2 regions of the Psychrobacillus sp. FSL W7-1493 genome follow, and region 2 is predicted to be linked to the other one. Evidence: predicted binding sites of a transcription regulator. Region 2 holds the regulator's gene; the other holds the start of a gene.
What was found. The regulator LexA, encoded in region 2, represses DNA repair genes until DNA is damaged. The targets are predictions, from matches to a motif close to CGAACATATGTTCG.
Positions count from the first base shown of each region.

Region 1 (16,131 bases), 1.3 Mb from region 2:
TCCTTCAGTAGTAAATATAAACTCTTCTTGGAATCTCTTTCTTGCCTCATCCTCTGTAGAATTTTTAAAGGATTTGACTTTCACCGTAGCATGAGCAAATGGCTCCTCCGATGGAAAGATGTTCACTTTACCATTTGTAAGGTTAATCGAGATATCGTCAAATTGCACATCTTGTTTTACAAACTTCTCTTCAAAAGTAACAGGATCATTGAATTTCATTTCAAACTCGAAATCCTTCATTTTATCTACAGTCCCCTGCATGAACTGCATGAAACGATCTCCTACCATCGTAAAATCACGTTTTAAGTCCTCGATAAAATCTGCGCTACCTTGTTTGACTTGCTCTGTTTTTTTCTCTTCTTCAAACTTTTGAGTATTTACTTGGGGAGTTACAATTGTTGCTTGCTTACCTAGCTCTTCTAAAAGTGCCAGTGCTTCCTGTGCAGTAATCGTGCCGTTTTCAACCATATCCAAAATACGTTTACGTTCTTCTTGCATAGTTAAAGGCCTCCTCATAAATTTAAAAGTATATTACAAATATCTTCCTACTAGTTATACGTTCTGTGAGTCAAAAGGTTTCACTTACGTTTTTTAGGCTTTAGCTTTTTGTTGTTGCTTTATTAATGCCTTCTTCCATTCTTTTACGATCTCGCTCTAAAATAGGCTTTAAATAGTTTCCAGTATAAGAGCCTTTTGCTTCTGCAATTTTCTCGGGTGTCCCTGTCGCTAAAATGGTTCCGCCCTTGTCTCCACCCTCAGGTCCCAAATCGATTAAGTGATCTGCCGTCTTAATCACATCTAGGTTATGCTCAATCACTAAAACTGTGTCTCCATTTTCAACTAAGCGTTGTAAAACGCCAAGCAGTCTCGCAATATCATCTACATGTAATCCAGTAGTTGGTTCGTCTAGAATATAAAATGACTTACCGTTAGAACGCTTATGCAGCTCTGATGCCAGCTTTACTCGTTGTGCTTCTCCACCTGAAAGAGTTGTAGCAGGCTGTCCCAGCTCCATATATCCAAGCCCAACGTCAAAGATAGTTTGGATCTTGCGACTTATTTTCGGATGATTTTCAAAGAATGCCAAAGCATCCTCAACAGTCATCTTCAAAATGTCTGCAATACTTTTTCCTTTATACAATACTTCAAGTGTTTCACGGTTGTATCGTTTTCCATGACAAACCTCACAAGGTACATAGACATCTGGTAAAAAGTGCATCTCTATTTTGATAATACCGTCTCCGCGACAGGCTTCACAACGGCCGCCTTTTATATTAAAGCTAAAGCGACCTTTTTTATATCCTCGAATTTTCGCCTCGTTTGTCGAGGCAAAAAGATCTCTTATATCGTCAAATACCCCTGTATAAGTTGCAGGATTCGAACGAGGAGTACGCCCAATAGGAGACTGATCGATTTCAATTACCTTATCAAGCATTTCAATTCCTTCTATTGTTTTATGTGCACCCGGCTTCGTTCTAGCCCGATTAATTTGGTGTGCCAATGATTTATAAAGAATCTCATTCACCAGTGTACTTTTTCCTGATCCGGATACCCCTGTGACCGCTGTAAATACTCCTAACGGGATATCGACACTCACATTCTTCAGGTTATTTTCAGTCGCTCCTTTAATCTTGATATAACGTCCATCTGGCTTTCTTCGTTCAATAGGTAGCGGAATATACTTTTTACCACTCAAGTATTGTCCAGTTAGTGAATTACTATCTTTCATTACTTCCTCTGGAGTTCCAGCTGCAACAATTTCCCCACCGTGGACACCAGCACCTGGTCCCACATCGATTAAATAGTCTGCTGCCATCATCGTGTCCTCATCGTGCTCAACTACGATTAACGTATTTCCTATATCTCGCATATCCTTAAGCGTTGCAACTAAGCGATCATTGTCCCTTTGGTGAAGACCAATAGAGGGCTCATCCAGAATATAAAGTACACCAGTAAGTCTTGATCCTATTTGAGTTGCTAATCGAATTCGTTGAGCCTCTCCCCCAGATAAAGTTCCAGATGCACGATTAAGCGTCAAATAATTTAACCCTACATTATCAAGGAAGCTCAGACGTTCATCAATTTCTCTTAGCACTAGTCGAGCTATTTGCATATCCTTCTCTGATAGCTTTAATTCCTTAAAGAACTTATATGCTTCTTCTATGGAAAACTCAGATACTTGACCGATATGCATAGAATCCACTTTTACTGCCATTGTTTCTTCTTTTAAACGATACCCCTTACAAGTAGGACAGTCATGCTCTGCCATATACTTTTCCATTTGTTCACGTGTGTAGTTGGAAGATGTATCTCTATAACGTCTTTCTATGTTTGCAAGCACGCCTTCAAATTGAATTTGATTATCTCGCATTTGGCCGTATTCATTTTGGTAACGGAAACGAATTTTGTCCTTACCCGAACCGTACATAATTTTGTTCCATTGATCAATTGGTAACTTTTCGACTGGTACATTCATTTTTATTTTGTAATGCTTGCACACTGCTTCTAGTAGCTTAGGATAGTATTGAGAACTTGTTGGCTGCCATGCAACAATTGCACCTTCTTCTAAAGTTAAGCTCTTATCTGGCACAACTAAATCTGGGTCAACCTCCAATTTAGCACCTAGTCCATCACAATCGCTACATGCACCAAAAGGGCTGTTAAATGAAAACATTCTTGGCTCTAACTCGCCAATAGAAAATCCACAAATGGGACATGCATGATGCTCGCTAAATAGTAGTTCCTCTTGCTCCATCACATCTATTAAAACTCGTCCATCTCCAAGTCTTAATGCAGATTCTAAGGAATCACTTATTCGAGCAGCAATCCCTTCCTTTATAACAATTCGGTCGATTACTACTTCAATATTATGCTTCTTATTTTTGTCTAAAGTTATATCGTCATCTAAGTCTATTAAATCTCCATTAATGCGAACACGTACGTATCCTTGCTTTTTCATGTCCTCTAGCAATTTCACATGAGTTCCCTTACGTCCTGAAACAATCGGGGCAAGAATTTGCATTTTTGTTCTTTCCGGATATTCAACGAGTCTATCAACCATTTGCTCAATTGTTTGTGAGGATATCTCTATTCCATGCTTCGGGCAAATCGGTTTACCAACCCGAGCGTATAGCAATCTCATGTAATCGTAAATTTCAGTAACTGTTGCTACCGTAGATCTTGGGTTCTTACTTGTTGTCTTTTGGTCAATCGAAATAGCAGGTGACAGGCCTTCTATAGAATCCACATCTGGCTTGTCCATTTGGCCTAGAAATTGTCTTGCATAGGCCGACAAGGATTCGACATAACGTCTTTGCCCTTCCGCATAGATCGTATCAAAAGCTAAAGAAGACTTACCAGAACCAGATAAACCTGTCATTACGACAAGCTTATCTCTTGGTATTTTAATACTTATATCTTTTAAATTATTTGTTCGAGCACCTTGAATATTAATTTCTTGGTTTTTCACCAATCATCATCCTTCCAGCTTGAGCTCTAGAATTGCGTCACGTAATTCTGCAGCTCGTTCAAAGTTAAGCGCTTTTGCAGCATCTTTCATCTCTTTTTCGAGTTTGTCTAATAGTTTACCCTTTTCTTCCTTCGTTAAGACTTTTCCGCTAGTTAATTGCTGTACATAGCTTTCTTCGTCTTCCGCCACTTGAGAGGCTCTTATTACTTCTCTAATTTTCTTCTCAATTGTTTTAGGTGTGATGCCATGCTTTTCGTTATATTCCATTTGAATGGTACGACGACGCTTCGTTTCACTAATGGCCTTTATCATAGAATCTGTCATTTTATCGGCATACATAATAACTTCACCGTTAGAGTTTCGGGCAGCTCGCCCAATAGTTTGTATTAATGAACGCTCTGAACGTAGGAAGCCTTCTTTATCCGCATCCAAAATAGCGACCAGTGAAACCTCTGGTAAGTCTAATCCTTCTCGCAATAGGTTAATACCTATCAGGACATCATACGTTCCTAAACGAAGCTCTCGAATAATCTCAATTCGCTCTAATGTTTTTATCTCTGAGTGCAGATATTGTACTTTTATACCAATTTCCTTTAAGTAATCAGTTAAATCCTCGGACATTTTCTTTGTTAAAGTTGTTATTAAGACTCGTTCATTCTTAGCAGATCGTTCATATATTTCATTAATCAAATCATCTATTTGTCCTTCAATCGGCTTCACTGTAATAATAGGATCTAATAATCCCGTAGGTCGGATAATCTGCTCGACCATTTCTGGTGTATGCTCTAATTCGTATGGTCCCGGAGTTGCGGATACAAAGATGGCCTGATTGATATGTCCCTCAAACTCTTGGAAAGTGAGCGGTCGGTTATCTAATGCAGAAGGTAATCGGAAACCGTGATTTACTAACACAGACTTTCGCGCCTGGTCTCCATTAAACATTCCTCTAACCTGTGGTAATGAAACGTGGCTTTCATCTACTACCAATAAGAAATCCTTCGGAAAATAGTCTAATAAAGTGTATGGGGTTGCTCCAGCTTCTCTTAACGTCAAGTGACGTGAATAGTTTTCGATGCCCGAACAGAAGCCCATTTCCTCCATCATTTCTAAATCATAATTCGTTCGCTGCTCCAGTCTTTGAGCTTCTAACAATTTATCCTCGCTGCGAAGAATAGTAAGCTGCTCCTCTAATTCCTGACGAATATTATTTATGGCTATTTTCATCTTTTCTTCTCGTGTTACGAAGTGGGAGGCTGGGAAAATAGCTACATGATCCCGTTCACCCAATATTTCTCCTGTTAACGCATCCACTTCTCGAATCCGATCTATTTCATCACCAAAAAATTCTACCCTTAGACATCTCTCATCACGAGAGGCAGGGAAAATTTCCACTACATCTCCACGGACTCGAAATGTTCCACGAGTAAAATTAATATCGTTTCGTTCATATTGCACATCCACTAATTTTCTTAACAGTTGGTTCCGATCGATTTCCATGCCAACTCTTAGTGACACGACCATTTCTTTATATTCTTCTGGATTTCCGAGTCCATAAATACAGGAAACAGAAGCAATAATAATGACATCCTTACGCTCAAATAATGAGGAAGTGGCTGAATGTCGCAATTTATCAATTTCTTCATTAATACTAGAATCTTTTTCAATATAAGTATCCGTTTGTGGCACATATGCCTCTGGTTGAAAATAGTCATAATAGCTGACAAAGTATTCTACTGCATTGTTAGGAAAGAATTCCTTGAACTCACTATAAAGCTGTCCTGCGAGTGTCTTGTTATGGGCCATGACAAGGGTTGGCTTATTAATTTGTTGGATTACGTTCGAAATAGTAAAGGTTTTACCAGTACCTGTGGCCCCTAGTAATGTTTGATGCTTTTTGCCCTCATTTACTCCTTTTACTAGCTCTTTTATTGCTTCTATTTGATCCCCTGCTGGCTCATACGGAGATTGTAAATCATAAATTTGTTCCATATGTATGCCTCCCGTGTGCTTATTAAATTTAGTTTAACATAATCATTTTTCTAACACTATTAAAACGAACATACGTTTTTAAAATAAATTTTCAGAGTAGGTTCAACCTTTGTCATATCAACGATTTAATGATAAATATCTCTTTCTATCTATTACTACCCTCTTTTACAGAAAAAGCTACATTTTATCTTGCATAAATATAAGAATGTTAGTTTTTTAATATGAAAAGAATAGACTTTTTATCAAAACTAAAAGCAGTTCAAATTTCACTCAGTGTAAAATTTGAACTGCTTTTTATATTTTCTTAATAGCCGTTGTTCTTCCTTTAGTTTGTAGCCTTCGCTCCGAACTATTGTTTTAGAAAGACATTTACCCAAATTAAATGCAAAAAGTGAAATTGCATGTCGCAATCTCACTTTTTGGGGGCACGAGATTAGATTATCCTAGCCCCATCCTAAACATATATTAACTATTAATTCCTCACGAATTCCCGGCCCATAAGCAACTTTAATTTTTCAGATGAAGTAACACGTTCGTGTACTCGTTAAATGCTTCTCTATCCTTGCGATCCAATGCCTCGTCAATTAAACCCATTAGCCGAAAACTTCTCTGCTCTCGGTGGACAACATTTAAAAACATATCAAGATAAATCTCGTTTAACAACTTTTCTGCAGAGCTTTCTTTCCCTGTTTGTCCCATTGCTTTCATAAAATCTGTATATGAATATTGTTTGTCCATTTCAATCACCCCGATGCCTTTTTTATATTATATAAAAGCTTAAGGCTAGTTGCAATCATTTTGAGAAAATTTAGATTATACAGTAAATAGAAGTATTTTTTGAATTTTAGATACATTAGCTTGATTTATTTCCAAAATTAACTATAATTTAAATTATAATATACTAAGGAGTGAAATCTTCTGACTAATAAAATTGAAAATAAATCCCATCTTATCTCCTTCGAAACCGCGTTACTTCAACCTTCTGTAGTAAATAACAAAGTTTACACGAAAGTTACTAATTTTTCTGGTGAAACCTCCATGGTAAGTAAAAAGCCATACGAAATCGTTCGTTATTCCTGCTCCTTCTACGGTTCTTCCTTTCAACACGCAGTAAACCTTTCCCGTGAAACGATTGGCAACTATTTTAAGCTACCAATCATACTAGCTCATGACTTTGGATCCCCTTGTATATGGATTCCTGTTCTTTCTCCAAAATCAGATTTAAATATATGGTTTTCCTATCAGGCCATCGAAACTTTTTACCCAAATAAAAAGGGATCTACCGTTGTCCTTTCTAATGGGGATACCATTGATGTTCCTGTTTCGCCTAACACTATGAATCGTCAAGTGGCGTATGCCAACATATTAAGCACCCAATTCCTGAAACGAATGAGCCATCTTTTAAACAACGGATATGCCACCTCTAGACAAGCATCTATGCGTAAAAACATTCGCAACTGATTAGGTAATGGTTAAGTACATAGAAAGCAGTTCTTCTACGCGGTTACGAAGACGGACGTTCAGATAACGACGGTGCTCCTCGTACCCTCCGTGAAAAAACACGTACTCTGTGAACATATCATCTCCTTCTCCTCTAATCACTTTCATACTATGCCTTCTCATATAGACATGTGTGTCTTTTAGCTCTTTTTGAACTTGCTTCGCTGCTCCTTCTACGAGAGTCAAATAAGGTCTGTTTAATTTGAATGGGGCTTTTTCAATAATGGTTCGATCCTTTTCCAAGATGGTAAATACCATGGGAAGATAAATCATTTTTTCGAAATATGGAATTGCCTCTTCTGGTATTAAGGGCATCTTCATTCACCTTTCTTTTAAAAGAACATTTGTTCTTATATTTTACAACTTTTAAAAGAAAATGCAATGGAAAGAAAAGAACTTCAATCAAAAAACTGCCAATCTAATGAATGGCAGTTAAATCATTGTGATACTATGTCAGTTGCCCACTTGCGAGCTTCCTTATAAAAATTATTAAGACTTGGAAAATCTATTTCTAGATTATTAGCTCCTTCGAGCATATCGTTCCAACGTACCTCATCATAGGCAATAGTTAAATCTAAGAAAGGCGTCATCTCAGTGTTGGACCCAACCAAAGTAGCCGCTACATCATCAGAAAGAGGTAACTCTTTGACTAGCTGATCCATCTTCTTATGTAAGATGGTGTCCATTAGAGAGAACATGCCTACTAATAAATATTCAGAGGAATTCGTCAGGTTTTTTTGTTTAGCAAGTAGCTCACAAAATTTCGCTCTAAATAAGGATGATTCTACAATAGCTAGTCCATCCCCTTTGTAGTTTTGATGTACCTCTCGCAGTAACAAGACATGAAGCCAATGATTGATTTCCTCCAGCCCTAACATTAAAACACCCTGTTTAATCGAGCGAACCTTGGAACGTGGTCGAGCAACTGGAGAATTGACCATTTTTAACACTTTAAAGGTCAAGGAAACGTCTCTCTCTATTTCTAACGCAATTTCATCCATAGAGGCTTCTTCCTTGCGTAAAAGATTGATCAGTCTAATGTATTGCACTACGTTAGCAGGTATAACTGTAGCCTTAATAATTTCAGGCTTAGCAAAGAAGTACCCTTGGAACAATTTATAGCCGGCAGATTTAGCTTCGTAAAAATCTGCTCGTGTTTCAACCTTTTCAGCTAGCAGTACAATGTTGGGATAGTTGGTTTGGACAATTTTCTCTATCGATTTCCTCTCTTCCACTGTAGTGGCAAGAAAGTCTATCTTAATAAAGCTAACTAAGCTAAACAGTTCATCGTAATAGTGAACATTTTGTTTTAAAACAAAATCATCCAATGCAAGAAGAAAGCCCATTGCTTTTATTTGTCTAATTTGTTTAATAAGACGGGGAGTTATCGTAATATTTTCTAATATCTCTACCACTATCCTGTTAGAGGGGAACTTTTTTAGTACCGCCTTATCCAGAAGGTTTTCAGTGAAATTAATAAAGCATAGCTTATCGCCTGCAATTTCATTTATCCCTATGGTCAAAAATGAATGTGTCAGCACATCAATTGTTGCCATATCCGCATCCACGTCAGGGAAAGAATTGTCTTCATTATTCCTATAAAGCAATTCATATCCATATAATGACTCGTTCATATTAAAAATTGGCTGCCTTGCAATAAAAATCTCCATTTAATTTCCTCATGTTCTTAAGAAATGTAATTGATACTATTGTATCAAAGATAAGGATGAAAAACGACCTATTTTTTCCTTTGATGACAGGATTATCATAAAATGATATGTTAATAGTGAAGAACTTTAGCGTATTAGGGGGAGATATAATGGAAACTATTACTTATGAACAACAGGGGAATATTGGAATTGTCACATTAAACCGACCTACAGCTTTGAACGCTTTCAACTATGAAATGTTATGTGAACTAGGAGAAATTGCAGAATCTATCCGTATCAATCCGGACATTAGAGTAGTAATCTTTACTGGATCTGGGGAAAAATCGTTTAGTGTCGGAGCAGATTTGAAAGAACGCAGAACGTTAACTGAACAAAGAGTCAAACGTAATATATATAAAATAGGTGAAGTATTCTCTTTAATCGAAAGCTTACCTCAGCCAACGATTGCCATGTTAAATGGATATGCATTTGGTGGTGGGACCGAGCTAGCGCTTGCATGTGATTTCCGTATTGCAGCAGACGATATACAATTAGGACTAACCGAAACAAGCCTCGCGATTATCCCGGGCGCTGGAGGAACACAACGTTTACCTCGCCTCATTGGGGAATCCAAAGCTTTAGAGTTAATCTTAACTGCTAAACGATTGACGGCACACGAAGCCTTTACGTATGGACTTTTAACTAAAATTGCGAGTCGAGAAACATTAAAACAAGAAACGGAAAGCTTCGCAGCACGTATGTTAGCGAACGGACCGATTGCACTTCAACAAGCGAAGTTTGCTGTCAAACAAGGGATGAATGTGGACTTGCAAACTGGTTTGCAAATTGAACGTAAGGCGTATGAAATTACGATTCCGACAGAGGATCGAGTAGAAGCATTAAATGCATTTAGTGAAAAAAGAAAACCTGTATTTAAAGGGAAATAATTTTAAAAGGAGGATGTTGTGAATAGTTCACGATCATCCTCCTTTTTAGTTTTGGCTATGTTAATGCAGACAGTGGAGTTAAAATACACATGAAAATGAGCTGGGATATTTTCTCCAAGCTCATTTACTTTGATATTATTTTGGGCTTACGTACTCTGTAGTGGTATTCCGCAATCGAGCGCTATTCCGAAAGCTCATTAAATAATTTTACTTGAAATGATGAAAGATTGCATTCTTTGGCATAAAATTTTTAATCATTATAATTTCTTTTTCAGTAGGATTTTCTATATTAATTTCAGAGCCCCAATGTGATGATTCAAAGAAACAATTACCATTATATTTCAAAAAAAGTGAAAACCATTTGATTTCTCCATTCTGACTTAAACTCTCTTGTAAAATGAAATTAATTAATTTTTTGTTTATATCCCCTTGAAAACAGACCATTTTCATAGGGTGCAAATCAATTTTTTCAAGATTAGTTTTCAAACTTAATTCTTCAATTGTTTCAACTTCTTCATTCCACACATGGAATTCTATAAAATTTGCAGATGTTATAAAATAATCAATTAAAGAAAACCAGTAATTATAACTTTGGAAATCAACATTACATTCTGTCAAATTAATGTTGATAAATAAATTATTCTTCATCCAATCAATCCCACCTCATTTACTAATGTCTACACAAGTAAAACATCTTTCTTCAACTATCCTGCGGTGCTACTATCCTGCTTTCTGATCCATCTAGAATTCTTTTTATATTTTGTCGATGAAGAATGATGATCGATACGCTTATTAATAGAGAAAGTCCTATGATAACTTTATCTTCAAATATTAGACTGTAAACAAATAAAGCTATACAAGCTAACATTGAACTTAATGATACATACTTTGTTAATAACAAAGTTAGCACAAACACAACAAAACCAACAAATACACCTAAAGGGGTCAAAAATAAAAAAACTCCAGTTGCTGTCGCAACAGCTTTTCCACCTTTAAAACTAGCAAACACAGAAAATACGTGACCTAATATAGCTAATAAGCCACATACAATTGGATTAATAGTAGAACTCAGTATTAGGGGAAGTAAACAAGCAAGTGTGCCTTTTAATATATCAGCAATTGCAACAATTACTCCTGCTTTAATGCCTAAAACTCTGTAAGCATTAGTTGCACCAAGATTACCGCTACCATAATCACGAATATCTTTCTTATATAATATTTTACCGACGATTAAAGCAAACGAAATTGAACCTATTAAATAACTTAAAATCAGAGTTAAAATGTTCAAAGTAGTGTTATCCCCCCACTCAGTTTGTTATTTTAAGTATTTCTCTTTGTTGTATCCTTTTTCCTTCAAACCTTCGGCTATGTTAATGCTAAAGGTGGACTAAAATACATATAAAAATGAGCTGGATATTTTCCAAGCTCATTTTTATTTGGTTCTTTTATCTTACTAAAGTCCATATTACGGAATATAGATAATTGCAAACAAATTAACTATTTTATGCCATTTAAAATATGTTCAGTTAATAATTTCACCCTTGTTCGTGGCTAAATTTTTGCGCCATTCACTTCGCTCCGTTGTTGTCAGTTTCGCCCACTCAGTTTCTTCGCCAATAATTCTTAAAGGTTCTTGAGAACGATAAGATCGTGTTAAGTTACCCGGGAACTTTTTGTCAGTAACATTTGGGTCGTTTTCAAATTGACCTGTTGGTTCTATTTTATAAACCCGTTCTCTTCCTTCTCCTTTTGCTAATGCTGCTGCAAGTCCTGCACCATTGGCATTAGCAGTGAAATAAATGTGGTTCATTTTAAGCCCAGGTTTGTAATTTGATTTTCCACCCGCTGTCAGCAAATCACCAACCCGTAAATCTGCCTTTGTCCCATGATAAAATGGTCCTTCATCAGAAGGTGTACCGTTATATGAGTTTGACAATTCATAATTTCTTTTTGCATTATCAAAATCACACAACTCCTCATAGCATTTGGCAATGTTTAAATATAACGTTGAATATGCACTCTTAACATTATCATCATTTATTTTTAGTGCACACTGTAAAGAGGTTTTCATCCATTTCAATTTCTCTGTGATACTCTTTTGTTTACGAGCCAAATGATATGCTGCAATAAATCTTTCATAGTCGTCTTTTGCTTCTAGCCATGCTTGATGAAACATGGTGATTGCACCTTCAACATTTCCCCCATCTTCCATGTTCATTCCATTCATACAAAGTTTAATAACGACGTTGTTTTGGTCAAATTTTATACTCATCTAATCTTACCTCCCAATTAATGAAATAACATTTTTGTAATACACTTCTCCAAAACTCTTATTTAAACGACCATATCTTCTCATTAAAAAACAACTTAATTTCCTTTGAATCTTTGTCTTGATTCGTCGCAACTTGATTTTTTTAATAACAAAATCAGCAACATTTTTCATTTTTTGTTTGCGTTCCCCATCGTTTTACCGATTCCTACTAGCAACTTGATTTAAGCAGATAGAAAGTTATTTTAATCTTACAACAACTGTAAGAATAATTTACAGTTTTTTTGTAGTAAGGTATTGCTAGGAATGAAAATGGGAGGCTATACAGATGAATGCTTCGAATAAATTACTTGAAGTGAAAGCAGTACGAAAAGTTTTTGGTGAGGGGCAAAATGAAACAATGGCATTAAAAGGCGTAACTTTTGATGTTTTACCAGGGGAATTTCTTGGCATTATGGGTGCGAGCGGTTCAGGCAAGACGACGCTACTAAATGTAATCGCCACAATGCAAAAGCCAACATCAGGGCAAATATTGCTAGACGGGCAAAATATTTCGTCGTTCAAAGGATCACAACTCGCAGCATATAGAGGCAATCAAATCGGATATTTATTTCAGCAATTTGAACTGATTGATAATTTAACGGCGAAAGAAAATATCATGTTGCCGTTAGCAATTCATGGAATTAATATAAAGGCACAAGAACAAGAGTTGCTGCAATTAGCAAAAATATTCGATATAGAAGAACTGCTAAATAAATTCCCGTCACAATTATCTGGAGGGCAAAAGCAACGGATTGCAGCAGCGAGAGCGCTAATTTCAAATCCTAGCATTGTGTTAGCGGATGAGCCGACTGGTGCGTTAGATACTAAAAACGCCAAGATTTTAATGAAGAAGCTGTCTGATCATAATCAAAAACAGGCATCTACTATTTTAATGGTGACGCATGATGCGAATGCGGCTAGCTACTGCTCAAGAATTTTGTTCATCCAAGACGGTGTCATTTTCCATGAACTACGTAGAAATGTACCGGGAGAATCTCAGGAGACATTTTATGAGCGAATCGTTATGGTGATGGCGCAACTTGCTGGAGGTAGTAGTAATGTTCTTTGAATTTGTGAAGCGTAATAGCCGCAAAATCCGGAAGGAAAACGGTGTGTATTTTGCATCGCTTGTCGTGTCAATTGTGGCGTTTTATGTGATTTTGTCATTAGGTGAGCAAGATGTCATGTTATATTTGAAGACAATTGAAAGCGATGCAGTCGAGCGATTGTTGTTATTAATTCCAGTGCTTTATGCAGTTTCATTATTGTTCGTATTCTTCCTCGTGTATTTTGCAAATCGCTACCAGCTTCAGCGTCGCAGTCATGAGTTCGGTTTGTATTTAATGATGGGGATGAAGCAAAGTAAGCTGTTTCTCATGATTACGGGCGAAACGATTTGGAACGGGATTGTGGCCCTGAGTATTGGTTTGCCGATTTCATTGTTTTTAACAGAGCTGATCAATTTAGCGACATCACGTTTAGTTGGCATGGGGATTATAGGTCATGCGTTCCGTATTTCATGGACAGGTATTGGCTTGACGATCTGTGGTTTCTTCCTTGTGCAACTGCTAGCGATGCTTATTTTAAGCTTTACAATGAGTCGAAAAGAGCCGATTGAATTACTTCATGAGGATAAGGAAAAGTCACAAACTACAATGACGCCTAAATGGGGAGCCGTGAGCTTACTATCTGGAGCGGCTTTATTATTCGGGACGATTTTTTTAAGCATCGCTTATGGTATGGCGATTTTATATTTACGAAATTTTGATTACCGCGTATTTGCATTGATTTTGTTTGTTGGTGTGTGTGGGACATTTATTTTATTCCGTGGCTTAGGAAGTATGATTGGTGTTTATGTGAAGCGAAAAGGAAGTTCTTCGACAGGTTTATCGATATTTTCGGCGAGACAGCTACAAGAAAATGTATTGCATCAATGGAGTTCACTCGCTATTTCATCCTTACTGATTCTAATGGCGATGGTCTGCTTTGCTTTTGGTACATCAACAGCGTTAATGAATAGCGCTGTAGCTAATCGAACTGTTGATTATACGTTTAATGGTAATGAAGATGAAATTAACCCTTTGATTAAATCCGATGAGCTAGTACCTTATGTTGATAGTTATTATGGGATGGAGTTACATAATTTCTACACACCTGCAGATGAATCAGTATTAAATTATTATTTTGCATGGACGGGCTTAATAGAAACAGTATCGAGTCAAGCTGATTCAGAGCCAAAAGAGATTTTATTAAACAACTTATCGATGCAGCACACGCCGTATTTTATTTCATTATCGAGCTATAACACGATGCTTGAGACAGCTGGAAAGAATCCAATTCAGTTAGCTGATAATGAAGTGGCCATGTATACAAGTGACGATACAGGAGCGCCATATGATATATTAAAAGACACATTGAAAAAAAATCCAACAGTTGAAATTGCGGAAAATGAATACACATTATTGCCGACGTTATATTCGGATCAAATTGTGGCAGATCGAGCTATTACGTTAATGTATTCGATGATTGTACCTGATGCATTATATGAGCAATATTTTGACGCTGAGGAAACTTGGCTTTGGAATATGACGTTAAAAGACGAGTTCATTGAAGAAAAAGGGCTTATGCAGGCGATGCTTGAAGTCGATCAAGTACTTAATTCGACAGGCTTGCAATATGAGAGCTATCTTGCGAGCATGGGTAGACAGTTATTTTATACGGTAGCAAGCAGTTATACAACGTTTTATTTAGGCGTGATGTTTTTAATTATTGCTAATACTGTACTAGGTCTAAACTTTTTAATGCAGCAAATAAGCACGCGTAGTCGCTATCAAACATTAGCAATGCTCGGTGCAGATGTGGAATCAATTTGTAAATCTGCTCGCAAGCAAATTTGGTTATACTTCATCTTAGCTATTTCGGTCGCGTTGGTTAGTGGAATTTTTGGCATTTGGTCTTTATTAAAAGCAATGCCGGCTACTATTTTCAGTCTTCAAAATGGAATTATTATTGGTTTAGTAGTGCTATTATTTATTGTAATTGAAGTTGGCTATATTCGAATGATTCAACGAAAAAGTGATGAGGAAATCAGGAAGTTAAAAGAAATTGAGTAGAGGTGATGGTATGGCGAATATTGTCATTGTAGAGGATGACATTTTCCTCCGCGAAGAATTACAAAATATTTTACAAAAGGAGGGGTACTTTGTAGTAAGTATCTCTTCTTTTAATACACCTGTTGAAGATATCATCGCTGCCAAACCGGGGTTAGTATTGTTAGATTTAAATTTACCTAACTTATCAGGTTTTCAAATTTGTCGTACTTTGAAAATGAAAGGAATTGGTCCGATTCTAATTTTAACTGCTCGCAATCAGATACGAGATGAGTTGCATGCATTAGAGTTAGGAGCCGATGACTTTTTAACGAAGCCATGTCATCCGAAACGTCTCATTGCAAGAGTACAAAAGTTACAACAACTTTATGCTAAAATGCCGATGCTTTTAAATTGGGGAAAATTCCAATTAGATGTGAAAACGAATGAATTATATATTGGTCACAATTCACTTTCATTATCTGAAAATGAAAGTGCCATTATGAAGCTTTTAATACAATATGCACCGGCTGTTGTGGAAAAGGAGCAACTTTTCCATGAATTGTGGGGAAGTAGTGAATTTGTGGACGAAAATATACTACAAGTAAACATGACCAGACTTCGTAAAACATTAGATAAAGTAGGCGTATCATCTCAGATTAAAACGGTCAGAGGCGTTGGCTATCAATTGATAGAGGGTGAGTCCCCATGAGGCAACTAAATTGGCTCCCTAGTTTACAGCAATCGCGGCAATGGATTTTGCTTCTATGTGTAAATAGCGGTTTTTTTATTTTTTTAGCATGGGTTGCATATCCAGAGTCATTTAAGTTATTAATATTGACGATGCTCATTTTTACTTTTGTAACCATTTTGATTGGTGTGCTTTTTACATGGAAAAAACAACGAAAGCAAAGAAACACATTTTATCAATTTTTAAGAGAGCCTTCCGCTGAGCATGAGGCTAAGTTGCTACAACTTTTAGGTGACATATATAAGGAACCACTGCATGGTTTGGCTAATCAATTACGTCATCTGTCTGATGACTTACAAGATGCAAAGTACCAGTCAAAAGAGTATGAAACCTTTATCGAAAGCTGGGTGCATGAAATTAAAACACCACTTTCGTTACTTCATTTTGTCTTACAAAATCGTCAAGATGAAATGTCCCCGTTGGTTT
Region 1 is NZ_JBBOSB010000001.1:1,084,691-1,100,821, reverse strand. It holds gene MKX96_RS05545 (DUF4097 family beta strand repeat-containing protein) at 1-498, opposite strand, end outside; gene uvrA (excinuclease ABC subunit UvrA) at 599-3,469, opposite strand; gene uvrB (excinuclease ABC subunit UvrB) at 3,476-5,458, opposite strand; gene MKX96_RS05530 (IDEAL domain-containing protein) at 5,966-6,196, opposite strand; gene MKX96_RS05525 (competence protein ComK) at 6,377-6,919, shown strand; gene MKX96_RS05520 (hypothetical protein) at 6,920-7,273, opposite strand; gene MKX96_RS05515 (EAL and HDOD domain-containing protein) at 7,396-8,628, opposite strand; gene MKX96_RS05510 (enoyl-CoA hydratase-related protein) at 8,778-9,554, shown strand; gene MKX96_RS05505 (hypothetical protein) at 9,762-10,202, opposite strand; gene plsY (glycerol-3-phosphate 1-O-acyltransferase PlsY) at 10,255-10,842, opposite strand; gene arr (NAD(+)--rifampin ADP-ribosyltransferase) at 11,077-11,826, opposite strand; gene MKX96_RS05490 (ABC transporter ATP-binding protein) at 12,152-12,934, shown strand; gene MKX96_RS05485 (ABC transporter permease) at 12,924-14,978, shown strand; gene MKX96_RS05480 (response regulator transcription factor) at 14,971-15,666, shown strand; gene MKX96_RS05475 (sensor histidine kinase) at 15,663-16,131, shown strand, end outside.
Region 1: the regulator LexA is predicted to act here: its motif matches at 5,524-5,537, upstream of uvrB (excinuclease ABC subunit UvrB).

Region 2 (16,131 bases):
ATCGCCTGTAGATATATGCTTAAAGTCGTTTGTACTAAAGCATCCATAATCACCAATTGTGCCAGTTAAGCGCCCTTTGTAAGTAGTGAGATAGCTTTGGGCACAATCCTCTATCACTTTTACATTGTACTTTCTAGCAAGTTCCATAATGGAATCCATGTCGCATGGGTTTCCAGCAAGATGAACAACAATAATCGCCTTTGTTTTAGGTGAGATTACCTTTTCAATGGCTTCAGCTGTCATGTTATAGCTATTTGGCTCTAAATCGGCAAATATAGGTATAGCGTTCTGATATAAGATACCAATTACAGTACCCTGGTCTGTAATTGGGCTAGTTATGACCTCGTCACCGACTGTAATACCAGCTGCTCCTAGAGCAACATGCAGCGCAGCAGTTCCAGATGAGGTAGCCACACTATACTTCACATGATATAAATCATTAAAATCTGCTAAAAATTTCTTAACCTTGCTACCGAAATGATAAAAGAGTGTATTTTGCTCTAGTGCCTCTAGTAGCTCCGTTGCTTCCTCCATCCCAAAGCGTTTCCCAGTTCCGAATGGAGTCGTTTTAACCTTTTGCCCACCTAAAATCGCTAAAGTGTTGTTTTTCATTTTTAGACCCTCCAACATTACGCTTCCTTTAAAAGGTGATTTGTAGCAGAAACCATCTTACAATGCAGCCCAAAACGTTTGACCGTTTGTGCATCTTCTTTTGGAACGGGCATTAGAATAACGAGCTTATCGGCAACCGAATTTTCACTAAGTACCACACCATTCTCTTCAGATACTTCTATAATTTTAACCTGACGTCTTACTCTTTCCCAATCATTAATTTGCTTACTAGTCCAGAACGAGAAGCCTTGCTGCCTTGCCATACGGATTAGTTGGATAATCGCTTCGCGTACTGGCGGTTGCTGATAGATGTGGATTTGATGAAATAGGAAATGAGCAACTCCATTCACTCGTTTGACTCCTTCCAAAAATGGTTCGATAACCGTCGCATCCGCTAACGTATTATGGTTCAAGTCTTGGGTCAGAAAACCAATCTCTAGCACATCATACATTCGATTTTTTTCATCGGCCCAAGCGATAGGGAAATAAGGCTGACACGTGCCAAATAAGAAGCCTATGTTTCCTCTTTTGCTAGGACCTCTCGATTGATCAGCCTGTATTCCATATTTCTCACACCAAGTAAAAAATTCTCCCCAGCCTTCAAACCTCGTATAGTGATTTTTATTGGACGTCACTTGTTCTATACCCACTGTCTGCTGCAACCAAGTAAGCTGTGCATGAAAGGCACTTTCTGACCAAATTCCATTATCTGATTCTAATGCATTATAGTGTAGAGCTAGCTCATGCCCATCTGCCTTGATTTGATTGTAAATAGAAGGATTATATCCAGGCACAATCATACACCAAGTCGATTGCACGCCTTCTTCCTTTAGGGTATCTAACGTTATTTGTGCTGATTCGTCCACGTTCAAGTCACTATCATGAGAGATTAAAGCAACATGTTCTACTCCTGCTGGCCAATAATCAATGAAAGGAAGCGTAAGATTTTTATCGAGAGCACACTTTACCAAATGCTCTATTAACGCTTCTCTCCATAAATCAGCATACGGATGGGGAAAATAAGGCATACCTGTTTCAGTAACCGTTCGGTCTAGGTCCCAATCGAGCATAAAGCCGTCGTCCGCCTTTAATATCTCCTCATCCAAGTTTGCACTTCCGTCGGGAGCAGGAACTCCGTCTTCTGTTATAGGAGCAGTACCTTGCTGTAAGCCTACAATTGTTTGGGGAATAGAGACGGCCCAGCGTTCAATGGTCCCTTTTCCATATTTAATTTGAAGAAGGGCATCTCCATTGCCCTCTAGTAACGCTCCAAATTGTTGGATCTCTAACTGATCTCCAAAATAGACCCATGGATCCGCGTGTAAATAACGAAGAGACGTTGACTGGTTAAGAAAAGAAGAAAGCTCTGCATAGCCTATAGCAGGAATAGAATGGGAACTGAAGCCTAACCTTTCTTTTAGACAATGAAGATCGCCATATGAAATTACTGTACCTCCATTTTCTACATAATCTAAAATTTTAGTTTTAGCAGCTTCTGTATTAGGGCAACAAGCCACCATCATTAAATCAAAGGAGTCAAGCTCCTCGATTGAATCTATTTTTTTATAAGGCAGTCTTACATGATCAAGAATCTCTTCCAAATAGCGGTCAAATACATTTTCCCCTTTCTTCCACTGTTTTTCGGTTTCCTCTCTATCTAAAAGAATCCCCACTTTTGCCATCCTCATTTAACGGTCACTCCTCTATAAAAAGACATGTATATTACCTGTCTATAATATTGTTATGATAATCATAGTATAACTGGGTATTTTTATCAATTAGTTATTTGAAAATTTTATAAACTTTTATAGTCGTAGGATGACGTTAGCTACAGATGGTTTTAAAAAGGAACAGAAAAAAGAGCTTAGAAATATATCTCCAAGCTTAATAGATTTTAATGCTGTATTTTTTGCTTAATTGAAAGTTCATAATAGAGAAGAAATTCGAACCCAGTAGTTCTCCGCTACGGTGGACGCTTTCCTGGGGGCACGTGGCCTTAGCCTGTAGTCTCTCCCACGCGCTAGGAGTCGCAACCTTCTCTACGAACAAAAAGATTGTCTTACAAGAATCAGCTGGCTTCTTAAATAAATAAACCGTGAAATCAAGCTACAGATTTCACGGTTCTTTAATTTATTTTTCTCTCAACCTCATTCACTTATAATATTCAACGCACCATGCTATAGCATAAGCTATGCTGGAAGCAACTATTGTTCCTGCAAATAAATAGATAGGAAATGCAGGATGTAGATAAATGTAATTTGTAGAAAGAACCATAATCAACATTGCAGTAATTGCACTCAATGTAAAAGCAACATGAGAAGCTCTGGATGCTTTATTGGTGATGCTCAGCTCCCGTTCATCTCCATCTTGAAATTCTCCAAACTTCAAAAGGATGTCTGCCCTTTTTTTTGACTTCAATCTTAGAGACAGAATTGATTGAAGTATCATTAATAAAATACTGAGGATAAATGGCCACCAACTAAATTTTACTTCCACGTTTATAACTTCACCGTTTGACAACCCTCTATCAAATTCATCCATCAACCAGATGTTTTCATAAGCAAACCCCATTGCAAATGCAAGCACCCCTATAATAATGATTTTGCTGATACTTTCAAATAGAACAATCTTCATTTGCCATCCCCCTTGAAAAAGATTTTTTCAATTGGCTCCTGAAACACTTCCGCTATATTCATCGCGAGTAACAGCGATGGCACATAGGTTCCTTTCTCCAGCGAGACAATAGTCTGACGTGTTACACCTACTTTTTCTGATAAGTCCTTTTGCGTAAGGTTGGACCTTGCTCTCAGTTCTTTTAATCGATTCTTTATCTCCATTTATTACCTCCGCTGCTTGTTAATTACTTTTAATGTAAAGTAAACCAGACATAAAGTAAAGTATTTCTTACATTAAAGTGGAGATAAATATAAGTTCATATAATCAATTTCTAGTTCATAAGTTAAATAACTTTAGTCCTCTGAAGTAAATTACCTGGTCAGTATCGTTATAAATTTTCACTCATTATGATTCAAAAATAGCCCCTAAAATTTTGCTGTCCGCAAAATTCTAGGGGCCATTCATTTTTTTTAGAACTTAGAACCACCAAAGCCATACTCATCGAGCAATTCTTCGAAGGATTTGTTTTTTTCTTTTTGTTTCTTTTCAAAAGCAAGCTGTGCCTGTCTTTCTTCTTCCTTCTCTTGCTCAGCTGTTACTAATTGCTTCTTAGTTTCTTTTAACTTAGCAAGCACATCCATAGAAAGCTGATCTGAAAGAGAATTCCCATCTTCTTTTACAGCTGAAGATTTAAAGTTAGGCTGTTGCTGTCTTTTTTGTTTCTTCTTAGCCAATATTATTCACCTACTTTATGAGCGTTTCACAATAGTGGCTACTCCTTGTCCTCCACCTATGCAAAGTGTCGCAAGCCCCGTTTTAGCATCTCTTTTCTCCATTTCATGAAGTAAAGTAACGAAAATTCGAGCACCACTTGCACCGATTGGATGACCTAAAGCAATTGCTCCACCATTTACATTTAGTATATCATGATTGAAGGCAAGCTCTCTATCTACTGCTATAGATTGAGCAGCAAAAGCTTCATTTGCTTCAATTAGCTCGATTTCACTTAAGGATAGTTTTGATTTATTCAACACTTTTTTCACTGCTTCCACAGGTCCAATTCCCATCACGCTTGGATCTACTCCAGCAGATGCATTAGCAAGAATTGTAGCTAATGGTTTTAAGCCTAGTTCCTCAGCCTTTTGTTTGGACATTACGACAACAGCTGCTGCGCCGTCGTTAATACCCGAAGCATTTCCAGCCGTGACTGAACCGTCCTTTTTAAAAGCAGGACGCAAACCAGCTAGCTTTTCCTCTGTTGACCCTTTTTTCGGATATTCATCCTTATCAAAGATAACAGGCTCGCCTTTTCTTTGAGGAATCTCAACAGGAACTATTTCATCCTTAAACTTGCCAGTCTCTACAGCTTCTGCTGCTCTTGCTTGAGACCGAGCAGAAAATTTGTCCTGCTCCTCACGTGAAATGTCATAGCGGTCACAAAGATTTTCTGCTGTTATTCCCATATGGTAATCGTTAAAAGCACACCATAGACCATCAGAAACCATACTGTCTACTACTTTTTGATCGCCCATTCGGAACCCTTCTCTAGCATTTTTTAATAGATATGGAGCTTGACTCATATTCTCCATACCACCAGCAACAACTATATCTGCATCTCCAGCAATAATCGCTTGTGTTGCCAAATGTATTGCTTTAAGACCTGAACCACATACTTTATTTATGGTTAAAGCCGAAACGGATTGTGGTAAACCTGCTTGTATAGAAGCCTGTCTAGCAGGGTTTTGTCCAAGACCAGCCTGAAGCACATTCCCCATGATTACTTCATCCACTGATTCCTTAGAAACTCCAGCTTTTTCTAAAGCCTTATCAATTACAATTGCTCCAAGCTTTGTTGCCGGAACATCCTTTAGTGCGCCTTGAAAAGAACCAATAGCAGTTCTAACTGCACTTACGATTACAACTTCATTTGTCACGTGAATTTCCTCCTTCATATCCCCTATTTTCAATAAAACTATGAAACAAAAATTTTAAAATTTGCTTGTTCAACCAACCTTTCTTTACAATAAAAGAGGGAGGGATGAATATGTATAGTTTACCAAAAAAAGTGACAATTATCGAGGTAGGTCCACGGGATGGTCTACAAAATGAAAAAAATGTAGTACCAACTGATGTAAAGCTGTTATTTATCGAGCAACTTCAACAAGCTGGGGTAGAGGAAATGGAACTAAGCTCCTTTGTGTCACCTAAATGGGTACCACAAATGAGTGATGCAAAAGAAATTGTTACAAATGCGAAAAAAGTGGGTAGACAATTTGTACTAACACCAAACAAAAAAGGAATAGACCTAGCATTGGAAAATGGAGCTAAAAGTGTCGCTGTTTTTGTTGGCGTTTCAGATAGCTTTAATAAAAAAAATATTAACAAAACTACTAGAGAAAGTATGAATGAATTAAAGCCTCTTGTAGAAAAATTAATAGAAGACGGATATTTTGTCCGTGCATGTATTTCCACTGCTTTTTATTGTCCTTTTGAGGGTGCAGTCGATCCGGAAAAAGTAACTGAACTATGTAAGGAATTTGTGTCATGGGGTGTACAAGAGCTTAGCGTGGCGGACACTATTGGAATGGCGAATCCAAAAGAAAGCTACGCACTTTTCCATACGTTAATAAATGTGTTTCCTCATACATTAATTACTGCCCATTTTCATGATACTCGCAAAATGGGTATTGCCAATATATTTGCAGCGTTACAAGCAGGTGTATCTCGATTCGATACTTCGGCTGGTGGTTTAGGGGGGTGTCCTTTTGCACCGGGTGCAACAGGCAATGTAGCAACTGAGGATGTCGTGAATATGCTACATAAAATGGATATTACCACTAATATCGACATAGATGAATTATTAAACGCTGTCGACATAATTTCTCCTTATGTGTCCAGACCAATTGAAACAGGTATGTATAAACTATTTAAAAGCAAGTAGGTGTTGACCTTGAGAAAAAGAGTAATTGTTTGGACGAGTATTTTTACAAGTATTATTTCTGCTGTTGCTACTATATTCGGCTTTTTTCTTACAAACAAACTTATGTATATGAAGAAAAAAGAAGATGATTTTATTTATAACCGGGAGCTTACATCCAAACGATTTGATGAAGCTTGGTATACAGCAGTAAATAAATTAGAGCGATGGATCCCCTCTAAAAACGGATACTCACTTAAAGCGATTTTCATCGAGCCATTAGAAACGAGTAACTACGTTATTATTTGTCATGGCGTTACAGAGAACAAGATCAATTCACTTAGATTTGTTAGGATGTTTGAACGACTGGGATTTAATAGTGTTGTATATGACCACCGTAGACATGGGGATTCTGGTGGAAAAACGACAAGCTTCGGTTATTATGAAAAAATGGATTTACAGGCTATTGTGGAAGCCGTTAGAGAAAGGGCAGGTGAAAATGCAGTTATTGGTATACATGGAGAATCCATGGGCGCAGCCACCACCCTTCTCTATGCTGGTTCCATTGTGGATGATGCAGATTTCTATATCTCCGATTGTGCATTTTCCAACTTTGAAGAGCAAGTGTATCACATTATGACTCAAACAACCCCTCTTCGTTCAAGCTTAGCAATCCGATTTGCAAATTTTTTCTTAAAGTTTCGAGATGGGTACACCCTGAATTTAGTATCCCCCATTGATGTAGTAGACAAAATTGAAAAGCCTGTCCTATTTATTCATAGCCTGGAGGACGATTTTATACTACCGAAAATGACTGAGGACTTATATGAAAAGAAAAGAGGTCCAAAGATGTTAAAGCTATTTGATATTGGGGCTCATGCTAAATCGTTTAATGAGAATAGCAAGGAATATGAGGAAATCGTCTCTGATTTCTTAAAGCAATATGACCTGCTAGGAGAAGAGAATCCGATACAAACTTTTACGAATAACTGATTCTAAATTTTTCTAACAGATAAAGAAGATGACCTTTAATACTTGGGTCATCTTCTTTTAATGTAGCTGGACATTGAACATGATGATCTTAACGCTCATTTCATGGAAAACGTCCGCTAGAAGCTTAGAAATCATTTCCATTTGGTTTTTAGATAGTATAAAAAAATATTCCAATTTAATAATGTAATAAAAGGAGTTATATCAATTGGGGATTTTGCATTAATAAGGCGAGGATTATATATGGAAAATAAATTAAAGTTATTAGAACATGTTCGCTCGACAGCTCAGTTCGGGATAGAATATACACATAATCCGTATGATATTGAAAGGTATGAAATGATGCAGAGTACTTCGAATTAGCGAAATTAAGAAAAGCATTATTGGATTTGTAAATATCGTTCGACATTACTCGATACGCAGAGTAACACCTTTACTAGTAGAAAATACAAAAACAATCGACTAATCCTAAAATTCAATGAATCCAATTGAATGCTTCTATATTAAGACTTTAAGATTATACTTGAGTACCTAGTTGTACCTATATTAATCCAAAAATATATTTTCAATAGATTCGGATTCATTCTTATAAATTTTATACATAAAGTACATCAAAATAATAACAGCAAAAAGTAAAGATGATTCGCAAATGTGGTCCTCAGTGAGTATAGTTGTTTTAAGCGTGAATTCATTTGGTTTAATAGTAGCGATATGAATTTGATTTATTTTCACTTCTATCTCGTTGCTCCAATTTTCCTCAATTCGTATGTCTTGTTCATCAATATTTCCTAAAACACAAAAGTAGAGTAGGCTATTCCCTTGCTTATCTTTCAAAAAATAGGTCTTCTCTTCTGTTTCAATGATGTATGTAGCAACAAGAAAGTTTTTGATATTTCGTTTTTTAATCCCGATCTTAATTTCGGATCCCTTGTGAGCAGTAAATGACACTACACTTCCCTTTTCACATCTTGAAATATCTGCTTCTTCAATGGTTCCAACACTCTCTTTCTCCCTGTTTTCCACTTGAATAGCATTCTTTTTTTTCATGTATAACACATCATTGAATTGATATTGTTTCATTTGTATCTCACCTTTCTCAGTGGCTTATTCATGGTTATACATTTTTTATATCCCTCACTCTAATACTTATTACGATTTAAGCAATATTAAGTTTCAACTACATAATTATTCTATAATTTGGCCGGATTGTTCATAAAAAAAGACTATAGACAACTCAAATATAAATGAGTTGTCTATAGTCAGAAAGCACTTTGCTAAGTGGCTTTATTATTTATTTTGCATTTTATTCATTTGGTTCATCATTTGTTTCACTTGTTTTTCGGATGGTTTACGACCCATCTGTGCCATCATCATACGTAGCATTTGTTCGTTGATTGGTGGATTTTCTTTCAAATATTTCATCATATATTGACGTGCTGCAAAAAATCCAATTACAACACCACCGATTAAAGCGACAATTACTATAACAACCCATATCCAAGTATCCAATGTTTTTCCTCCTTTACCAACTTCTCTACGTGTACAAGACACCAATTGAAATTATACTATAAATTGGCTAGGCATTCTATATAATTTCTTTTAAAAAATAGCAATTCGAATACTTTTAAGACCAAGTATTCGAATTGCACATAAGAATATTATTTTTGTAGTAAGTTTTTCATTTTAGAAACAACATTTTCTACATTAAATCCGTATTCTTTCATAACGATTTCACCAGGAGCACTTGCACCGAATGTATCGATTGCAATTACGTCCCCTTCGAATCCAACATAACGATGCCAACCAAGAGAAGATCCCATCTCAATCGCAAGACGTTTTGTTAAATTAGAAGGTAGTACTGCATTTTTATATGCAGCATCTTGTTTTTCAAATCTATCCCATGAAGGCATAGAAACTACAGAAACTTGGATTCCTTCATCCGCTAAAGCTTTTTGAGCTTCTACTGCTAGCCCAACCTCTGAACCAGTTGCTAATAAGATACCTTCTGCATTTTCTGCTGGAGAAACGACATAAGCACCTTTTGCAACTCCCTCACTTGCTTGTTCCACAGAACCTTTTAGTGTTGGTAGATTTTGACGTGATAGAACTAATACAGTCGGTTGATCTTTAGAAGAAACAGCTAGCTTCCATGCTTCAGCAGTTTCGTTTGAATCAGCTGGTCGTATAACTGATAGACCTGGCATCGCTCTTAGTGATGCTAAGTGCTCAACTGGCTCATGAGTTGGACCATCTTCTCCTACTGCAATACTGTCATGTGTAAATACATAAGTAACTGGTAATCCCATTAAGGCAGATAGACGAATTGCTGGTCGAACATAATCACTAAATACGAAGAATGTACCGCCAAATACATGAAGACCACCATGTAATGCCATACCGTTAAGTGCAGCTCCCATTGCAAATTCACGTACTCCAAACCAGATGTTTTTACCTGCATAGTTTTCAGCAGAGAAATCGCCAGCATTTTTAATAGTAGTTTTGTTAGAACCAGCTAAGTCAGCACTTCCTCCAAAGAATGAAGGTAGATTCTGAGCAATTGCGTTAATTGCTTCTCCTGAAGCAGCACGACTTGCCTGTGAAGAACCTTCTTCATATGATTTAAGAGCATCTGCAAAGTTTGCAGGCATTTCTCCTTTAATCGCTTGATTTAAAGTTGCTGCTAATTCTGGGAATTCTTTTTCATATGCTGCAAATTTATCATTCCAAGATGCTTCTTCTTGAACGCCTTGACGTTCTGCAGCTTCCTTGAAAGTCTCGTATACTTCCTCTGGAACATAGAAATCTTCCTCAAATAACCATTTGTACTCTGCTTTAGCTAAAAGAGATTCTTCTTTTCCAAGTGGCATACCATGCGCATCTGCTTTACCTGATCGGTTTGGTGAACCAAATCCAATGACTGTTTTAACTTCGATAATAGTTGGCTTATCATTTTGTGATTTAGCTTTATCGATAGCAGCAGAAATAGCTTCGATGTCATTTCCATCTTCTACGTATATATGATTCCATCCATAAGATTCAAAACGCTTAGCTATATTTTCAGAGAAAGATTTATGTAAATCTCCATCTAATGAAATATCATTACTATCATACAATACGATTAATTTATCTAACTTCAAGTGGCCTGCTAGTGAAATAGCTTCAGCAGCTACACCTTCCATTAAATCCCCATCGCCACATAACGCGTACGTATAGTGATCAACAACAGAGTGTCCTTCTTTATTATAAGTGGCAGCTAAATGAGCCTCGGCCATTGCCATACCTACAGCCATACCAATTCCTTGTCCTAATGGACCAGTAGTTGCTTCTACCCCAGCAGTGTGGCGGAATTCTGGATGTCCGGGAGTTTTAGAGTTCCACTGTCTGAAGTTTTTAATCTCTTCCATTGGAAGATCATATCCGCCAAGATGTAGCAAGCTGTATAACAGCATAGAGCCATGACCAGCAGATAAAACAAAACGGTCGCGGTTAAACCAATTAGGGTTGCTCGGATTGTGGCGTAAATGTTTTGTCCATAACGTATAAGCCATTGGTGCAGCCCCCATTGGAAGACCAGGGTGACCAGAGTTTGCTTTATCGATTGCATCGATAGAAAGAGTACGTATAGTCGTAATTGCTAATAAATCTGATTGTAATGACATGAATGACATCCTCTCGAACAAATTTTTTTCTATATTATTAGTGTAGACAACAATCTCTGTATTATCAAGGTTTCTAAAATGATTAGTTAATTCAGAAATTTACCCTTTTTTGCTTGCTGGACCTTTTCTGGCGTTACATCATTTCCAGAAGGGTCAATAACTTTCACATGTTCAATTGTATCTCTCATCGTCGCTCTAAATGTTTCCAAATATTCTTTGCGTAGTGCACTTTGTTCTTTTGCCTCTTCAATAGATAATCCACTAGACTTAGATTTCTTTGACAGCTCGTTTATACGTGCTAATTTTTCTTTACTTAACATTTAATTTCATCCTTTCAGCTATCTCTTATATAAAGGTATGAAAAAAACACACGAAGTGCAAGTCTTTACTCTTCGTGTGCTTCTTTATATTCAATATATCTTCTATGTACGGTAGCTTTACTTATATGAAATCCTAACCCTTTGAGAGTAGATGTAATTTCCTCATAAGTTAGTCCTGCATTTCTTAACCGGACTATTTCATCAACCGGTATATCTATACGATCTCTTCCTTCAGGATTCCCTCGAGTTTTTAAATTCTTTTCTGGCTTATAACCTTGCGAGATTGCTCGTTTCATCCCACGTTTAATTTTGGCGTTGTGAATTTTGCGTTGATACTCCTCAACTAGGGCAAGAATTTCTAAAAGCATAGAATCCATTTCATTAAGGTTTAATATCCCTTTATCTTGCAATGTAAATACGGTAGTATTCGTTTTCTGCAGCATATGAAGGACTGCCATTCTCCCATTTCCTCTGCCGATTCTAGTTTCATCTTGGACAAATACAGCTTTAATATCATTTTCCTTCACATAATTAAGCATTTCTAGTAGGCCATCTCTCTCCACATCGTACCCACTATGCTGGTCTAAGAATACTTGAGAAACCTCATAACCTTGTTTTGTTGCAAAATCTATTAACTCTTCTTCTTGTCTCTCTAGTGAAGTTTCTTGAGTAGACTTGTCTGTACTTACCCGACAATAAATAACTGATTTCATTCTCCTGCTACCTCTGTTCCATAATTTAAGTGATAGTTCTCACTTACCTTTGGAATTACTATAACATCTCCTGGTTTAATAGAGGTATCATATAAATTATTCATTTCGATAACTTTACTTATCCAGTCTTCTTTTGAATCTTTTACTCCATATTCACTAGCAAGTCCCCAAAGGGAATCTCCTTGTTCTATATGAATTTCGTAATCTTTTTCTGCCGAGATTGTATGTGTAATAGCCATAGTTGTTATGAAAATTAGATTAAGTCCTAAAAATAACGCTAAAAAATAATTGTTTTTTACCCAATTCATGTTAAAACCTCCAAATAAGAATGTTTGTTCGTATCTATATTTTAATACTAATGCGAACATTTGTTTTTGTCAACATATTTTAGAACCTATGTTTGCATATTGTATAGGACACTGTTATACTATTAACAAGTATTAATATAGTAGGTAATTTATTACTAAAAGAGGTGAACTCATTGAAGAAAGCGTCGAAAAGACAGGAAGATATTTTAGCTTTTATAAAAGAAGAGGTTCGTAAAAAAGGCTATCCACCTTCCGTACGTGAAATTGGCGAGGCTGTTGGACTTGCCTCAAGCTCTACAGTGCATGGTCACTTAGCAAGATTAGAGAGTAAAGGGTTAATTCGGAGAGATCCTACAAAACCACGCGCTATTGAAATATTGGACGGTTTGGAAGTTTCTGTGGAAAGACAGGGTGTTGTGCATGTTCCTTTGGTTGGTAAAGTTACTGCCGGTATGCCTATAACAGCTATTGAAAATGTTGAAGAATTTTTTCCTTTACCTGAAACGTTTGGTACATCGGACGACCATCTATTCATGTTAGAAATTATGGGTGACAGTATGATTGAAGCTGGAATCTTGAATGGAGATTATGTTGTGGTTAAACAACAACAATCTGCTAATAATGGGGATATTGTAGTTGCAATGACTGAGGACGACGAAGCTACTGTGAAACGGTTCTTTAAAGAAAAAACATATTTTAGATTACAACCAGAAAACTCGACTATGGACCCTATTATTGTGAACCAAGTTTCGATTTTAGGAAAAGTAGTTGGAGTTTACCGACATATCCACTAATAATCTCTTGACTTATTTCCGTATCATAGTATGATTACGTAGAGCCGATATCATATCTAAACTAGAAAGTGGACATTTCTGTTTAGATCATCGAAAAACCCCTTCACATTTATATGTGAGGGGGTTTTGTTTTTACTAATAATTTCTTATCTTGCTTTTACACCTTAAGTCTACACTTCCCCCTCGTCTTTTTATGAAAGAACTTAACAAAAGAGAATCATAATCTACTAACCGTGGAAAGGAAGATTCAAATTGCAATTTCCTTATCGTAACGATTTTCGAAAAACCTTAATACCTTACCTTAAAAATTTGTCTGTTGAAAATTGGGTGAAAGTTCACCCTAATTACTCTAATAATGTAGCCTGGGTAGTATCTCATATAGCCACAAGTGAGGATTTCTGGATCAATGAAATAGCTTTTAAAAAGAAACCTAAAGTTACTGTTGATGCTTATTCACCACCTCGAGAAATCTTAACAGCTTACGAGGAAATCAGAATGGAAACTGATTTTATTCTTAACTCTTTGGATGTTTTACAATTTGACCAGCTTATAGACGTGCCATCATTTTCTGACGGGTGGATCCCTCCATCAGTTCCGACAATTGGTTGGGTATTTCAGCATGTGTATGGTCACGAGGCCTACCATATTGGTCAACTAGCTGTGATTGCCCATCTGAACCAATTTGAAAAACCATTATTCTAACAACTATTACATACATTTCTACTAAAAAATATTAAATACTCTATTTTTCATTTATTTTATACAATTTTCTCCTTTTTTGGTTTTTCTTTTTGCGACGAAGGGTAAAGTTTTATAGTTCAAGAAAAACCTTCCATATATGTGTGTTACAACCTAAATAAGAAAAGGAGAGAAAATATGAGGAAAGGACTAAAATTATTATTTTTACTTTCGTGCACTATTTACTTAGTTGCCTGTAATTCAAATGAAGAGGTTACTCCCCCAATAGCTGACAAGGAAAAACGACCAATAGAACTTAAAGCTAGTAAAACAGAGGCAGAAATGGTATCTACTAAAGTACCTGAAAATTTTAAAGATCGAGAAGCTGTTGAAACGTATGTCACGGAAGTTAGGGAAATTTATATGGAGACTACTAATTTAGGAGCTCAGTGGGATGCTCTAAGAATAGGCTCCTCCACAGGAGAGGTAACTCCTCCAGAATTCGCTGAAGTAATCAGAACAGATTTGTTACCCCAAAACATGGCTATTATTGAAGTAATTGAAGCAATAGTCCCTCCGAATGATGAAATTGCTCGTACCCATGAACTTTTCATAGACGCAATCAATAAACAGCATATAGCATTTAGTGAGGTTGCTACTGCTATGGACACATACGATTCCAATAAAATGACTAAGGCGAACGAAATTTTGAGTGAGGTAAGAAAACTTGATCGCGAATTTGGAAGAGAGATGGAGAATTTACTACTTGAATATAATATAGATTGATTTGTAAAAAAATCACATATACACCAAAAGACATTAAGATGGCATGATATATTCATGTCCATCTTTTTTTATTTCCAAGACCCTCCTTCCCTATTTCAAAACATCTGAGTGAATATAACTTCTGACAGACGCTTTCAGTTGTTTAGGTTAAGCCATCATCCTGGTGTCGTGACCTGCTGCTACAATCACTTATTTGTAAATGTTAGCGTTTAATCAGGATTATGCTATTTATATTTTTATATCCCCTTAAAACACCCTATTACCAACACACAAAAGCTATTTTACAAGCGATCATTAACCAAATAGCAGTGACTTCATTTTTTCATCTGAATATATTAAGTAAGTGATTTTTTATTCATCGAAAATAAAAAGAAATCAGCTTAGGAAGGTCTTAGTATGTCCTTCACTGGTATCGCATTTGTTAGCCCGTTTAAAAGATGTATGAAAGATCCGTGTACTAAAAATATAGTACTTTCCAATTACAGGAAGGGGTTAATAAAATGAAGAAATGGTTCATGATAGGGTTAACTTCCCTTATTCTAGGAGTGACTGCCTGTTCTCCATCTTCAAAGGAAGCAAAGCCCGAGAAGGAAACGGTGGAAGTCGTCAAAAAGGAAGAAGAGTCTGAAACTAAAGTAGAAAAAGAAGTTACGAAGGAAGAAGAAAAAACAGAAGTTGTGACAGCCGACAAGGAATTGATACAGTATTATGTTGATGATGTACGAGACGCTTATATGCAGGTATCTGACTTAGCGGTACAGTGGGATGAACTTAGAATGGGTGCATCAAATGGTGAAATCGATAGCTATACATTTGCTACTGCCATTTATGAAGAAATACTGCCGCAAAATATGTTTGTACTAGAAAACATAGAAGCAATCATTCCCCCTAATGATGATATTGCAGCTACCCATGAGTTACTAATAGATGCCATTAGCAAGCAGCACATTGCATTTAGTGAGGTTGCAGCCGGCATGGATGCCAACGACCCAGATAAAATTACAAAGGCAAATGAAATTTTAAATGAAGTACGAAAATTGGATCGTGAGTTCGGCAGAAAAATGGAGACACTCATCAAGGAATATGGAATAGATTAATATAGCTATAATAAAGAAAGAATATAAAAAATGGGCTGGTAAACATTTTGCCAAGCTCATTTTTTAATATAGTACAAACTTAGTTTAATAAGGTTTAAATAAACTGATTATAGCCATTAAAACTAGTATCAAAGAGATCATCATAAATGTATAACCCATAAATACTTTGTTCACTTTTTTTAAATCGTTTAACCCTAATAGAAAACAATTTGCACCTATGAACAACGCCATAAAAGGTAATAAATTCAGTTCGGTTAGTAAATCTAAAACTCCAAATACAATTGCACATACCAACAAGGTTACTCTTATTTTTTCTAACATCAATGTATCTCTTCATTTGTCGCATTCCTGATAAACCTTTTACACTACCTGCTGCAATATCTATTACGCATAATATTTATAGTGGAATGTATCTTTCTCCCCTAATCTATAGAAGTAGACACTTCATATATCCCCTGTAAAAAAATCACCAAAATAATTTTATTCTCGCCACGTCTTCATACACTATTCTCCTTTCTAACAATGAACTCCTTTATCTTTCCTTTTTTAGTAATTAAATCTCTATCATAACTCATAAAAAATAACATTATTGGGCAACCTCTTAATGTTTAAACAAATCTTTTCTTATGATTGGTGGAGAA
Region 2 is NZ_JBBOSB010000001.1:2,351,321-2,367,451, forward strand. It holds gene MKX96_RS11895 (DegT/DnrJ/EryC1/StrS family aminotransferase) at 1-612, opposite strand, end outside; gene MKX96_RS11900 (hypothetical protein) at 630-2,300, opposite strand; gene MKX96_RS11905 (hypothetical protein) at 2,764-3,246, opposite strand; gene MKX96_RS11910 (helix-turn-helix transcriptional regulator) at 3,243-3,449, opposite strand; gene MKX96_RS11915 (YqkE family protein) at 3,699-3,962, opposite strand; gene MKX96_RS11920 (acetyl-CoA C-acetyltransferase) at 3,978-5,162, opposite strand; gene MKX96_RS11925 (hydroxymethylglutaryl-CoA lyase) at 5,273-6,169, shown strand; gene MKX96_RS11930 (alpha/beta hydrolase) at 6,179-7,138, shown strand; gene MKX96_RS11935 (NUDIX hydrolase N-terminal domain-containing protein) at 7,379-7,498, shown strand; gene MKX96_RS11940 (hypothetical protein) at 7,682-8,215, opposite strand; gene MKX96_RS11945 (YneF family protein) at 8,423-8,644, opposite strand; gene tkt (transketolase) at 8,794-10,794, opposite strand; gene MKX96_RS11955 (DUF896 domain-containing protein) at 10,881-11,114, opposite strand; gene MKX96_RS11960 (YneB family resolvase-like protein) at 11,180-11,827, opposite strand; gene yneA (cell division suppressor protein YneA) at 11,824-12,135, opposite strand; gene lexA (transcriptional repressor LexA) at 12,309-12,929, shown strand; gene MKX96_RS11975 (DinB family protein) at 13,182-13,631, shown strand; gene MKX96_RS11980 (hypothetical protein) at 13,806-14,393, shown strand; gene MKX96_RS11985 (hypothetical protein) at 14,894-15,490, shown strand; gene MKX96_RS11990 (hypothetical protein) at 15,575-15,811, opposite strand.